Regions from separate parts of the Maricaulis virginensis genome, predicted to be linked through region 1. Evidence: predicted binding sites of a transcription regulator. Region 1 holds the regulator's gene; the other holds the start of a gene.
The links. The regulator HrcA, encoded in region 1, represses chaperone genes, less so after heat shock. The targets are predictions, from matches to a motif close to GTTAGCANTCNNNNNNNNNGANTGCTAAC.
Positions count from the first base shown of each region.

Region 2: a site for HrcA is predicted at 3,141-3,169, ahead of groES (co-chaperone GroES). Genes of this name have one in related genera too.

Region 1 covers NZ_BSFE01000012.1:87,113-93,215, reverse strand. The annotation lists gene PKE71_RS15990 (hypothetical protein) at 1-61, opposite strand, end outside; gene PKE71_RS15985 (hypothetical protein) at 140-475, opposite strand; gene PKE71_RS15980 (FMN-binding glutamate synthase family protein) at 489-2,015, opposite strand; gene grpE (nucleotide exchange factor GrpE) at 2,121-2,768, opposite strand; gene hrcA (heat-inducible transcriptional repressor HrcA) at 2,781-3,851, opposite strand; gene rph (ribonuclease PH) at 3,979-4,695, shown strand; gene PKE71_RS15960 (helix-turn-helix domain-containing protein) at 5,061-5,297, opposite strand; gene PKE71_RS15955 (DUF2975 domain-containing protein) at 5,311-5,859, opposite strand.
Region 2 covers NZ_BSFE01000013.1:78,387-84,489, reverse strand. The annotation lists gene PKE71_RS16465 (TIGR01459 family HAD-type hydrolase) at 1-544, opposite strand, end outside; gene PKE71_RS16460 (EAL domain-containing protein) at 787-2,004, opposite strand; gene PKE71_RS16455 (OmpA family protein) at 2,277-2,948, opposite strand; gene groES (co-chaperone GroES) at 3,218-3,508, shown strand; gene groL (chaperonin GroEL) at 3,563-5,203, shown strand; gene PKE71_RS16440 (S9 family peptidase) at 5,426-6,103, shown strand, end outside.

The DNA of each region.
Region 1 (6,103 bases):
AGAGCGCCAGCGGTTCCGCCGGCGGTGCCTCGAGCGCGAGAAGTACGATCAGTCCCAGCATGCCATTCCCCCTGATTTTGCCGGAGCATCCTGACGGCAGGCGGCCTGTCGGGCCCGTGTCACACCCGTTACGCTTTGGTCATCCCGCGAGATAGCGGGCCGGCATGGCCGCGATCAGCACCAGCGACAGCGGCAGCATGACCGGCACCGTCCGCAGCGCCCAGCTTTCCGGCAGGAAGAAAACGTCGCGCGCCCAGGCCTCGCCGCTGCCGGTGAGCTGCCTGGCCCAGCTCTGCAGGATGCATTCGCCGCGATTGAGCAGAAGTCCCAGACCCACCAGTGCCGGCGGCAGCAGAGCCCACAGAGCCGGCACCAGACCCCGTCCTGTCAGATCATAATGCGCGATCAGGCCCAGACAGGTGAGGCAGAGTGCGAACACGGCCGTATGCATCAGGCGCAGCGCAAGGAGGGTCACCGCCAGGGTCCTGCTAGGGCTGGGAAGGCATGTCGCCGGGCCGGTTGCGGCCATCGGGCGGCGGCATGAAGTCGATCACACTCATCGGCAGCGAACGGCCGTTTTCCTGGACGATGCGCACATGCTTGCGGCGCAATTGCCGCGGCTCGGCGACACCGCAGGAATGCGCGATCATCTCGACATGGCTCCGGATCGTGTCGGCATAGCGGGCGACGCGTTCGGCCTTGTCGGTGACGACGAGGCCGCGCTGCAGGCGTTTGTCGTGCGTGGTGACACCGGTCGGGCAGGTATTGCGGTGGCACTTCATCGCCTGGATGCAGCCCAGCGAAAACATGAAGCCGCGGCCGCACTGGACGAAATCGGCACCGGCTGCCAGCGCCCAGGCCACGGCACCCGGCAGCAGCAGCTTGCCCGTCGCGATCACCCGCACCCGGCCGCGCAGGCCGTAGCGCTCGAGAATATCGACCACCATGGGCAGGCTTTCGCGGATCGTCAGGCCGACATTGTCCATCAGCGCCATCGGCGCCGCGCCGGTGCCGCCATCGCCGCTGTCGATGGTGAAGAAATCCGGCGCGCTCTCCGTGCCGCGGCGTGTGACCGCCTCGCACATGTCCTCGATCCAGCCATGGGCGCCGATCACCGCCTTCAGCCCCACCGGCTTGCCGGTGACCTCGCGGATATGCCCGATCATGTCGAGCAGGCCGTCGACATCGTCGAATTCGGGATGCCGGTTCGGCGAGATCGAGGCCTCGCCGACCGGAATGCCCCGGATCTCCGCGACTTCCGCCGACACCTTCTCGGCCGGCAGGATGCCGCCCTTGCCCGGCTTGGCGCCCTGGGAAAGCTTCAGCTCGAACATCTTCACCGCATCGATATCGGCCATGTCGCGCAGGCGCTGATCATCCAGCCCGCCGGCCGCATTGCGCACGCCATACTTGGCGGTACCGATCTGGAAGACGATGTCGCAGCCGCCCTCCAGATGCCAGGGCGAGAGCCCGCCCTCGCCGGTGTTCAGCCAGATCCCGGCCTTCGCCGCGCCGCGCGACAGGGCCTGCACCGCGGGTTTCGACAGTGCCCCATAGCTCATGCCGGAAATATTGAAGAAGGAGGGCGCATCATAGGGGTGGCGGGCGTGCGGTCCGATGCGCAGGGGTTCGGTGGCGGCGGCATGATCGTCGAGCAGCGGAAAGGCGCAATTGACGAAGAGCGCCGTGCCGGCCTTGTCCATCGGCTTGGTGGAGCCGAAGGGCACGGTGCCGCCCTCGCCCTGGGCCGACCGGTAGACCCAGTCGCGCTCCGCCCGGTTGAAGGGCAGTTCCTCGCGGTCCATGGCGAAGAAATACTGGCGGAAGAACTCGCCCAGCGTCGTGAACAGGTTCCGGAAGCGGCCGACCAGCGGGTAGTTGCGGCGCACCGCATCGGCGGTCTGGGCGCGATCAATGATGTACATGACGATCATCGCCAGCGCCGCGGCGCCCAGCGCCAGCACAAGGAGCTGGGTCAGGATGTTCAGCGCGTCCATTGCCCATTGCGGCAGCATCGACATGATTTTCAACCCCGTTTCATGACGGGCTCATCATGGACTTTCGCCGCGCCCCTTGCGAGGGGGCGCGGCGAAAACGGGTGTTGTTGATGCGATGTCCCGTCAGGCGGTGACGTCGACGCCGTTACCGCCTGACGTATTGCCGTCGCCGGACGGATTGCCCGCCGAGACGGCAACCATGGCGGCGCGCAGGGTGCGTTCGCCGATCACGAAACCGGTCTGCATCACCGAGGCGATGCGGCCATTGGGCTGGTCGGACGGGATCTGGGCGACGGCCTGGTGGCGGTGCGGGTCGAAGGCGTCACCCGGCTGGGGATCGACCTTCTTCACGCCATGCCGCTCCATCTTGGAGAGCAGGGCCTTCTCGGTCATCGCCACCCCTTCGACGAGGTTCTTCACCGCGTCCGGTGCGCCGTCCAGCGTCGCGGGATCGACGGCGCCGACCGCCCGCGACAGATTGTCGGACACGTCCAGCATGTCCTTGGCGAAGCTGGATACCGCATAGCTGCGGGCATCGGCGACATCGCGCTCGGCCCGGCGGCGGGTATTCTCGGCCTCGGCCAGGGCGCGCAACAGCTTGTCGCGCATGGAATCCAGCTCGGCCGTCAGCTTCACGATCGCATCGTCCGGCGACGCATCGGCACCGGTCTCGCCGGCCGTGTCCTCCGCGCCCGCTTGCGGGGTCGCGGCGGCGTCTTCCGTCTCGGGCTGGCCGTTGTCTTCAGGCTTGCTGTTTTCGGTCTCGCTCATTCGCTTTCACTCTCAAGATCGCGTGCCGTCGAGGATCTGTCCGACGACACGGGCGGTGTAGTCGACAAGGGGGATAACACGCGCATAGTTCAAACGGGTGGGGCCAATTACACCCAGCGCCCCGATGATTTCCTGGTCGGAATTCATATAGGGAGCCACGATCACGCTTGAACCCGACAGACTGAAAAGCGGGTTCTCGGCGCCGATGAACAGGCGCACGCCATCGCCGTCGCGGGCCTTGTCCAGCAGGGTGATCAGCTCTTCCTTGCGTTCGATGTCCTCGAACAGCAGCCGGATCCGCTCGAGATCGCCTGCCGCATCGACGCTTTCCAGCAGCCGGGCCTGGCCGCGCACGATCAGGGCGCGCTCGGCCGAGCCGCCGGACCAGTCGGCCAGGCCCTGCTTGACCAGGTCTTCTGCGGCACTGTCCAGCTGGGAGCGGCGCTGGGCGATCTCGGCCTCGATCGCCTTGCGCGCCTCGGCGAGGGAGCGCCCCTTCAGCCGGGCCGAAAGATAATTGCCGGCCTCGATCAGCGTCACCGGCGGCATGCCGTCCGGTGCGCGCATCAGCCGGTTCTCCACCGTGCCGTCCTCGAAAACGAGCACGGCGAGCACTTCCTGCGGCGAGAGCGGCACGAATTCGACATGCCGCAGCGGTGCCTCGCGCTTGGGCGTGACAACCAGGCCGGCCCCGCCTGCCAGGCCCGACAGCAGGGATGAGGCTTCCGACAGAAGGTCCTGCTGGGTGCGGCCCGAGCGGGTCACCTTGCCCTCGATCGCCTTGCGCTCGTCCTCGGTCAGCTGGCCGACCTGCAACAGTCCGTCGACGAACAGGCGCAGACCGGCATGGGTGGGCATGCGGCCGGCGCTGGAATGGGGTGCGGTCAGAAGGCCCATCTGGGCCAGGTCGGACATGGTGTTGCGGATCGAGGCCGGCGACAGCGACAGATTGCCGGTCTGCGACAGCGTGCGCGAACCGACCGGCTCGCCGGAGCGCAGATAGGCTTCCACGATCTCGCGGAAGATCGTGCGCATCCGTCCGTCCAGGGCGGCCAGGGTCGATTCGGGTCGCGTATCAGCCATGCCATTCAATTAATCTCCGCTTTGCGCCGGTTCAATTCTCTATTCCTGTCTGCGATCCCTGCCGCGGCGCTTGAAGCGATGCGCACATGCCGCTAGGAGCGGCCGGTATCAAGACGTGGAGAAATGCATGAGACCCTTCGGACGCGCCCGCGACGCACTGCGCGAGATCAGCCTGGAAGCCGGTGTTTCCGTCTATGCCGAAGGCTCCTGCATGGCCCGCTTCGGCGGCACGCACGTGCTGTGCACGGCGAGCATCGAAGACAGCGTCCCGCCCTGGCTGCGCGGTGGCGGCAAGGGCTGGGTGACGGCGGAATACGGCATGCTGCCACGTGCCACGCACACCCGGGGACGCCGCGAGGCGGCGGCGGGCAAACAGTCCGGCCGCACGCAGGAAATCCAGCGCCTGATCGGCCGCTCCCTGCGGGCCGTGGTCGACCTCAAGGCGCTGGGCGAACGCCAGATCACCGTCGACTGCGATGTCATCCAGGCCGATGGCGGCACCCGCACAGCGGCCATCACCGGCGCCTGGGTGGCCCTGAAACAGGCCACCGGCTATCTGATCGAGGAAGGCCTGCTGAAAGCCGATCCGGTGCATGGCCAGCTCGCCGCGATTTCCTGCGGTGTGATCGACGGGGAAACCCGCCTCGACCTGGAATACGAGGAAGACCGCCGCGCCGCAGCCGACGCCAATTTCGTCCTCACCAATACCGGCGGTATTGTCGAGATCCAGGCGACCGCCGAGGACAAGCCGATCCCGGAAAGCGATTTCCACGAACTCTTCGCCCTCGCCAAGGCCGGCGTGACCGATCTGTGCGCCGCTCAGCTGGCGGCGTTGAAGGGGTAGCGCCCGCGACCCATCCTTGGACCGGTTTCCCCGGAGGCGCACAGCGCATTCCGGCCCTGTGACTGCTGACAAACTGAGCACAAATGCCTTCGTATGCCGGGCCCCGGAACGGGGTCCGGGGAAAGCGGTGTGGGGTCAACGCGCTTGCCAGCGCGGCCGGTGGCGTTATCCTTCGGAAATTGCGGCAAATTGCTAGCAAGAGACAGACGGCGGGAGTGCGCTGGGGGGCTGGAAATGGCCCGCACGGGCTCTTTGGGAAGGGCCCCTTCCGTGAGGGAGGGTCTTCCGTGCAGGCCCACCCCCGCCGTCTGCTTCGCCGGTATGAGGGACGGCGAAGTTTCGTGTTCTGCCGAGGCCTTCCGCGCCTATTCGGCGGCGTCGCGGCCGTCTTCATCCTCGTCATCATCGAAGCTCAGCAGGTCGCCCGGCTGGCAGTCGAGTTCGCGGCACAGCGCCTCCAGCGTGGAGAAGCGCACGGCCTTGGCCTTGCCCGTCTTGAGGATGGACAGGTTGGCCATGGTGATGCCGACACGGTCGCACAATTCGGTCAGCGACATGCGGCGCTCAAGGAGCATACGGTCCAGGGTGACGCGAATGGGCATGAATGGCGCCTCCCTAAATCGTGAGTTTCTGTTCTTGGCGCATTTTCGCACCTTCGCGGAAGATCTCCGCGAGTACCAGCAGCGCGACCACCGCGAACCAGGCGCCCAGGTCGATATTCGCCGTCGCCGTGAGTTCCAGACCGCCCAGAACGGGCTGGTCCATCATGGTCAGCAGCATCGCAACGGCCCCCTGCGTGACGTGACGCAGAACCTGGTAGCCGGCGATGGCGATCGCAATGACCCGCAGATGCCCGGCATTTTCCGGCACAAAGGGGTCGCCCGCGATCAGGGTCGAGGAAATGCGGCGCAGCCGGTCGATCACGATCATGAACGCGATGATCTCGGTGACCAGCAGCGGGAAAAGCCAGCCGTGTTCGCGGATCGACTGGAAAAGCTCTGTGACAACACCCGGCGAATAGCCGAGGAAATCCATGACGAGCGTGGCAGCGGCAGCCAGCAGGACCAGCGCGGCGAAACTCAAAAGGACCCAGCCCAGATACCAGACGACATCCAGGATGATCTTCACAATGGATGCGAGCGATCCTTGGCCCAGTGTTTTCATGCCCGCCCCTTCCCATAGGCAATGCGGCTTGCGAATGAGGCCTGTGAGCGGCGCGTCCGCCCGTCAGGCCTCACCCGTCAGTAGCAATCATGCAGCAACCGGTGCAATCGCGTAGAACGCGCCGGCCGCAACCGAGATCAGCAGCATGGCATTGACCGCGATGGACGCGACGACCTGCATGCTCGAATTTCCGGACCTGACCATTTGACTGTTTCCTTTCTGCTTTAATCTGACCAATTACCGT
Region 2 (6,103 bases), on a different contig from region 1:
ACCGCCGTGCAATCGCCCCGGCGCAGAAAATCAGGCGGTCACCCGCCTGCACCACGATGTCCGGATTGGCGCATACCAGGTCGAGGCCGCGCTCGCGCGCGACGGCCAGCCGTTCGGCATATTCGTCCGGCGTGCCGTTCCAGTAGTCGTCCGGCCCTGTGCAGGTGATGAAGTCGGCCTCGCCGACATCGGTGAAGATGATGTCCAGCCCGTCATAAAGGCCCAGATCATGGTCCGGGCCGATCCGCCAGGCGCGGCCCGGCGTGCGCGCGACGAGTTCGGCACGGATCGCATCGCCGGAGGTCACCATCGCGTCGGTCGCATCGTCCGGCAGGCCCATCTGCGCGAGCATGGTCGCCAGGCTGGGGCTGCGGCGCGGCGAATTGGAGACGAGGCAGACCGCACCGCCCGAGCGCCGGAAGGCCTGCAGCGCCTCGACGGCTTCGGGCAAAAGCGCCTTGCCGTCCCGGATCACGCCCCAGACGTCGCAATAGAGAATATCGTAGTGATCGCGCAGCGCACCAAGGCGGGGAAAACCGGTCATGGCGCGCTTGAAGCAGGGGGGAGTTCCGGCGTCAATCGGGCATTGGCGCTGCCGGGACTCCATCCGCCTCCCTACGGTCGTCATCCCCCGGCTTGTCCGGGGGACCTCTGCTAGCCAGTGGGAAAACAGATAAGTCGCGCCGCGGCAGCAATATCGCCCTGCGGTTGGTCGGGGTCCCCCGGACAAGCCGGGGGATGACGATGGGAAAGGGCTGAAGCTAGCAAAGGAGCGGCCCGAAGGCCTCAGCCAGCCAGGCGAACCGCCGGCTGCTGGCCGGTCTCTTCCAGCACGTCGTCACGAACCGGACGCGGCTCGCCGAAGAGGTGGCCCTGACCGTAGGCGACATCGAGTTCGAGGACTTCGACGACCGTGTTTTCGGTCTCGATCTTGTCGACGATCAGCTCGATACCATGGCGCGCAAACAGGCCGGCCAGGTCCTCGTGAGCGATCGAGCCCGCCTCATAGCCGGCGATCGACTCGTAATTATTGATGGCGTCGAGCAGGCGCTTGCCGCCGATCTTCACGAAGCGCACGCCGGCGCGTTCCATCTCGCTCAGGTCGAGATCGACATGATTGATCTGGTCGACGGAGAAGCGGAAACCGAAATCGGCCATGCGGGCCATGTTGCGGGCCGCGATCGCATCGCGCTCCTCGAAGGCACGCTGGGAGATCTCGAAGATCAGAGAGCCGGAGAGATCCTTGTTCTGGCGGACAAAGTCGAGGAATTCGGGGAAGAAGTCCTCGTCCGACAGCGAGTTCAGCGAGACATTGCAGAAGATGCCGACCTTGCGGTCCTGGCCGGTCAGACGGCGCACGATCTGCACGCATCGGAACAGGAGGAGATTGTCGACCTCGGTCATCACGCCGGCCTCCTCGGCGGCGGCGATGAAGGAGGCGGGTGTCAGCACGCGGCCGGTCGCATCGCGCAGCCGGGTATAGCCCTCATAAAAGGCGACGCGGCGCTGCGGCAGGGTGACGACGGGCTGGAGATAGAGATCGACCCGGTTGGCGCTGAGCGCATCGCGCACGGTGTCGATATCGGTCGAGCCGCCGCTTGCGGCCTGTCCGGTACCGGTACGGGCGCCAACCTCGCGGGGACCGCCGACACGGCGGACGAGGTCTTCGAGCACTTTCACCTCGTGCACCAGCGCATTGTCGCGCTCGACCGCTTCGGCGCGCAGCTCGTCGGTGATCGCGTCGATCCGCTTCTGGGCTGCCTCGAACTCCTCGGCGAGCGCCAGGTTGGAGGCCTTGAGATTGTGGATTTCCTTTTCCAGCGTGCGACGCTCCTGCGAGCGCGACGCTGCGGAATGGGCCATGCCGGCGACGATGAACACGATCGCGCCCATCATCCAGGCGGTCATGCCGGACATCAGGCCGAGCCACTCGAAACCGATCGCGGCCACGGTCGCGATGGCGACGTAGGTCATGAGGATAAGAATATCGAGCGCGCGGGGCATGCTGGCCTTCCGATGCAGCGAATCGTCACGAATGCTTGAAGGTTAATCTGCGTCGCTGCCGGTTGTCGTTTGGTTAACGAAGGTAAACCCTGACCCGGCACATCTATCCAACATATTGATCTTTATTGGAATGCATAAACTAAAACGGCCCGCCGAAGCGGGCCGTGTTGTTTCTTCCCCACCACGTGGGGAAGTGGGCCGGTGCGCGGCGCCCCTCCACCGCTGCGCGGTCCCCCTCCCCGCTGACCGCGGGGAGGAGAGACGGCAACGCCCTACGACGTCGTGTGCGGCCGGATTAGGATTTCCACGCGGCGGTTCTGCTGGCGGCCCGACGGCGTGTCGTTCGACGCGATCGGCGAGCGCTCGCCCATGCCGGCGACGTAGAAGCGGTCGCGCATCACGCCCTGGGCGATCAGATAGTTGGCGACGGACAGCGCCCGGTTTTCCGAAAGCGTCTGGTTGTAGTCCGCCGGACCGGTCGAGTCGGCATGGCCGACCACGTCGACATAGGTCGCCGGATAACGGTTCAGCACCGTCGAGACATCGCTGAGAATGCCATAGAACTGGCCCTGGATGTCGGCCGAGTTGGTGGCGAAGGTGACATCGCCCGGCATGATCAGGCGAAGATCATTGCCTTCACGGCGCACGCCGACGCCGGTATCGCTCAGCGCCTCGCGCATGGCCGCCTCCTGACGGTCCATGTAATTGCCGATGGCACCACCGGCCAGCGCGCCGATACCGGCGCCGATCAGGGCGTTGGTGCGGCCTTCCTCGCTGTCATTGGTATTGGTGAGATAGCCCAGGGCCGCGCCTGCGGCCGCACCCAGGAGCACGCCGCGCCCGGTGTAGTTGGGGCGGGTCTCGCCGGTATAGGGGTCGGTGGTGGTGCAGGCGGTTACCGCCAGCGCCGCCAGGGACGTGACGACTGCAGTGCGAAGTTTCATCGGGTTTCCCTCTCAGCTACGCAACCGGTTGCGATCATAACCTGAAATGTGACAGGCGTTGCAACGTCGGATGTATGGTCCATCACATGAACGCGCGATGACCGCAATTCGTTCGCGCCGCACTGCGCGCAGTCGCATTTTTTGCAATCGGCGCCTCTTGACGCTTCGCACCCCGCGCCTTATCTGCCCGCTGTTAGCAGTCGGCCGGGGTGAGTGCTAAGTCCCGGCCCTGCCAGGAACCACAGTCCTCTTTTTGGAGATAGACCAAGATGACCTTTCGTCCTCTGCACGACCGCGTGCTGGTGAAGCGCGTCGAAGAAGAGTCCACGACCAAGGGCGGGATCATCATCCCGGATACGGCCAAGGAAAAGCCCCAGGAAGGCGAGATCGTGGCCGTCGGCGGTGGCGCGATCAAGGAAGACGGCACGGTCCGCCCGCTCGACGTGAAGGCCGGTGACCGCGTCCTGTTCGGCAAGTGGTCGGGCACCGAAGTCACGCTGAACGGCGAAGAACTCCTGATCATGAAAGAATCCGACATCCTCGGCATCATGGGCGCCTAAGGCGGCCGCCCTTCCGAAGATCCCTCGAGACACCCAACACACAGGAATAAAGCAATGGCTGCTAAAGACGTACATTTCGGTACCGATGCCCGCGAGCGCATGCTGCGCGGCGTCGATATCCTCGCCAACGCCGTGAAGGTCACGCTCGGTCCGAAGGGCCGCAATGTCGTGATCGAGAAATCCTTCGGCGCTCCGCGCACCACGAAGGACGGCGTCTCCGTCGCCAAGGAAATCGAACTGGCCGACAGGTTCGAGAACATGGGCGCGCAAATGCTGCGCGAAGTGGCGTCCAAGACCAATGACGTCGCCGGCGACGGCACCACGACCGCCACGGTCCTGGCCCAGTCCATCGTCCGCGAAGGCATGAAGTCGGTTGCCGCCGGCATGAACCCGATGGACCTGAAGCGCGGCATCGACAAGGCCGTCGCCCTGGTCATCGAGGAAATCAAGGCCGTCTCCACCCCGATCAAGGGCTCTGACGAAGTCGCCCAGGTCGGCACCATCTCCGCCAACGGCGCCACGGAAATCGGCGAGATGATCGCCAAGGCCATGGCCAAGGTCGGCAATGAAGGCGTGATCACGGTCGAAGAAGCCAAGTCGCTGGAAACCGAGCTGGATGTCGTGGAAGGCATGCAGTTCGACCGCGGCTACCTGTCGCCCTACTTCATCACCGATGCCGACAAGATGCAGGCCGAGCTGGAAGAGCCCTATATCCTGCTCTTCGAAAAGAAGCTGACCTCGCTGCAGCCGATGCTGCCGATCCTCGAGTCGGTCGTGCAGTCCGGCCGTCCGCTGCTGATCATCGCGGAAGACGTCGAAGGCGAAGCGCTGGCCACCCTCGTGGTCAACAAGCTGCGTGGCGGCCTGAAGATCGCAGCCGTGAAGGCTCCGGGCTTCGGCGATCGCCGCAAGGCCATGCTGGAAGACATCGCTATCCTGACCGGCGGCCAGGTCATCTCCGAAGACCTCGGCATCAAGCTGGAAACGGTGACGCTCGACATGCTGGGCTCGGCCAAGCGCGTCAACATCACCAAGGATGACACGACGATCGTCGACGGCACCGGCGCGAAGGCCGACATCGAGGCGCGCGTCAGCCAGATCCGCCGCCAGGTCGAGGAAACCACCTCCGATTATGACCGCGAGAAGCTGCAGGAACGCCTGGCGAAGCTCGCCGGCGGCGTGGCCGTGATCAAGGTCGGCGGTGCCACCGAGATCGAAGTGAAAGAGAAGAAGGACCGTGTTGACGACGCCCTGAACGCCACCCGCGCTGCGGTGGAAGAAGGCATCGTGCCGGGCGGCGGCGTCGCCCTGCTGAAAGCCTCGGCCAAGCTGGCCGGCCTGGAAGGCGACAATGCCGACCAGACCCAGGGCATCGCGATCATCGCCCGTGCCCTGCAGGCTCCGATCCGCCAGATCTCGGAAAACTCCGGTGTCGAAGGCTCGATCGTGGTCGGCAAGGTCATGGAAAACCCCAGCGCGACCTTCGGCTTCAACGCCCAGACCGAAGAATACGGCGACATGCTGGCCTTCGGCGTGATCGACCCGGCCAAGGTCGTCCGCACGGCCCTGCAGGACGCTGCCTCGGTCGCTTCGCTGCTGATCACGACGGAAGCTGCCGTCGCGGAAGCGCCGAAGGAAGAAGGCGCCGGCATGCCGGACATGGGTGGCATGGGCGGTATGGGCGGCATGATGTAGTCTTGCCGTTCAGCTGAACGCTTAAAGGAAGGCCCGCTCGGATGAGCGGGCCTTTTCTTTTGCTGAATCGAGGGACACGTACCAGAGGTACATGTCCCTCAAAGAGGAAAGGATCAGCAGAGCCGGTTGCCCGGCACTCCGAGCCGCCCCAACGGCCCACTTCCCCATGGGATTGGGAGGAAAGTCGCGCTAAACTCCGCGCAGCTTATCGAGGGGACAGACATGACATACCGGATCACGGGTTCCAGCCTGGTGCTGGCCGGCCTTCTGGCCGCCTGCCAGCCGGCAGATACCGGCACGCAGGCTGCATCGGGCGAAACAGATGCTGCCGGACCGGCTGCCACCGTCACGCAATACGACGCCGCCACCTTCCATCAGACCACGAGTTTCGGTCTCGCCTCCTCGGCGGGCTTTGCCTGGTCGGCGGATGACAGCCGGATCCTGATCTCCTCGGACGAGACCGGCGTGTTCAACGCCTATGCGGTCGACCCGGCCAGCGGGGCGCGTGAGGCACTGACCGCTTCGGAGACGAACGCGACCTACGCCCTGAGCTGGTTCCCGAATGATGATCGCGCCGTGGTCACCGCCGACAGCGGCGGCAACGAGATCAGCCATATCTATGTGCGCGAGCTCGACGGGCGCCTCAACGACATCACGCCGGGCGAGGAGGTGCGCGCGCAATTCCTCGGCTGGTCGCCGGACGGCAATGACATGTGGGTGCTGACCAATGAGCGCGACCAGAGCGCCATGGATATCTACGCCTATGACACGCTGAGCTATGAGAGCGGCGTGGTGTTCCAGAATGACGATGCGCTGGAGATCGGCGATGTCAGCCCGGACGGCCGCTGGCTCGCCCTGGTACGCAACCGCACCTCCGCCGACAGCGATATCCTGCTGGTC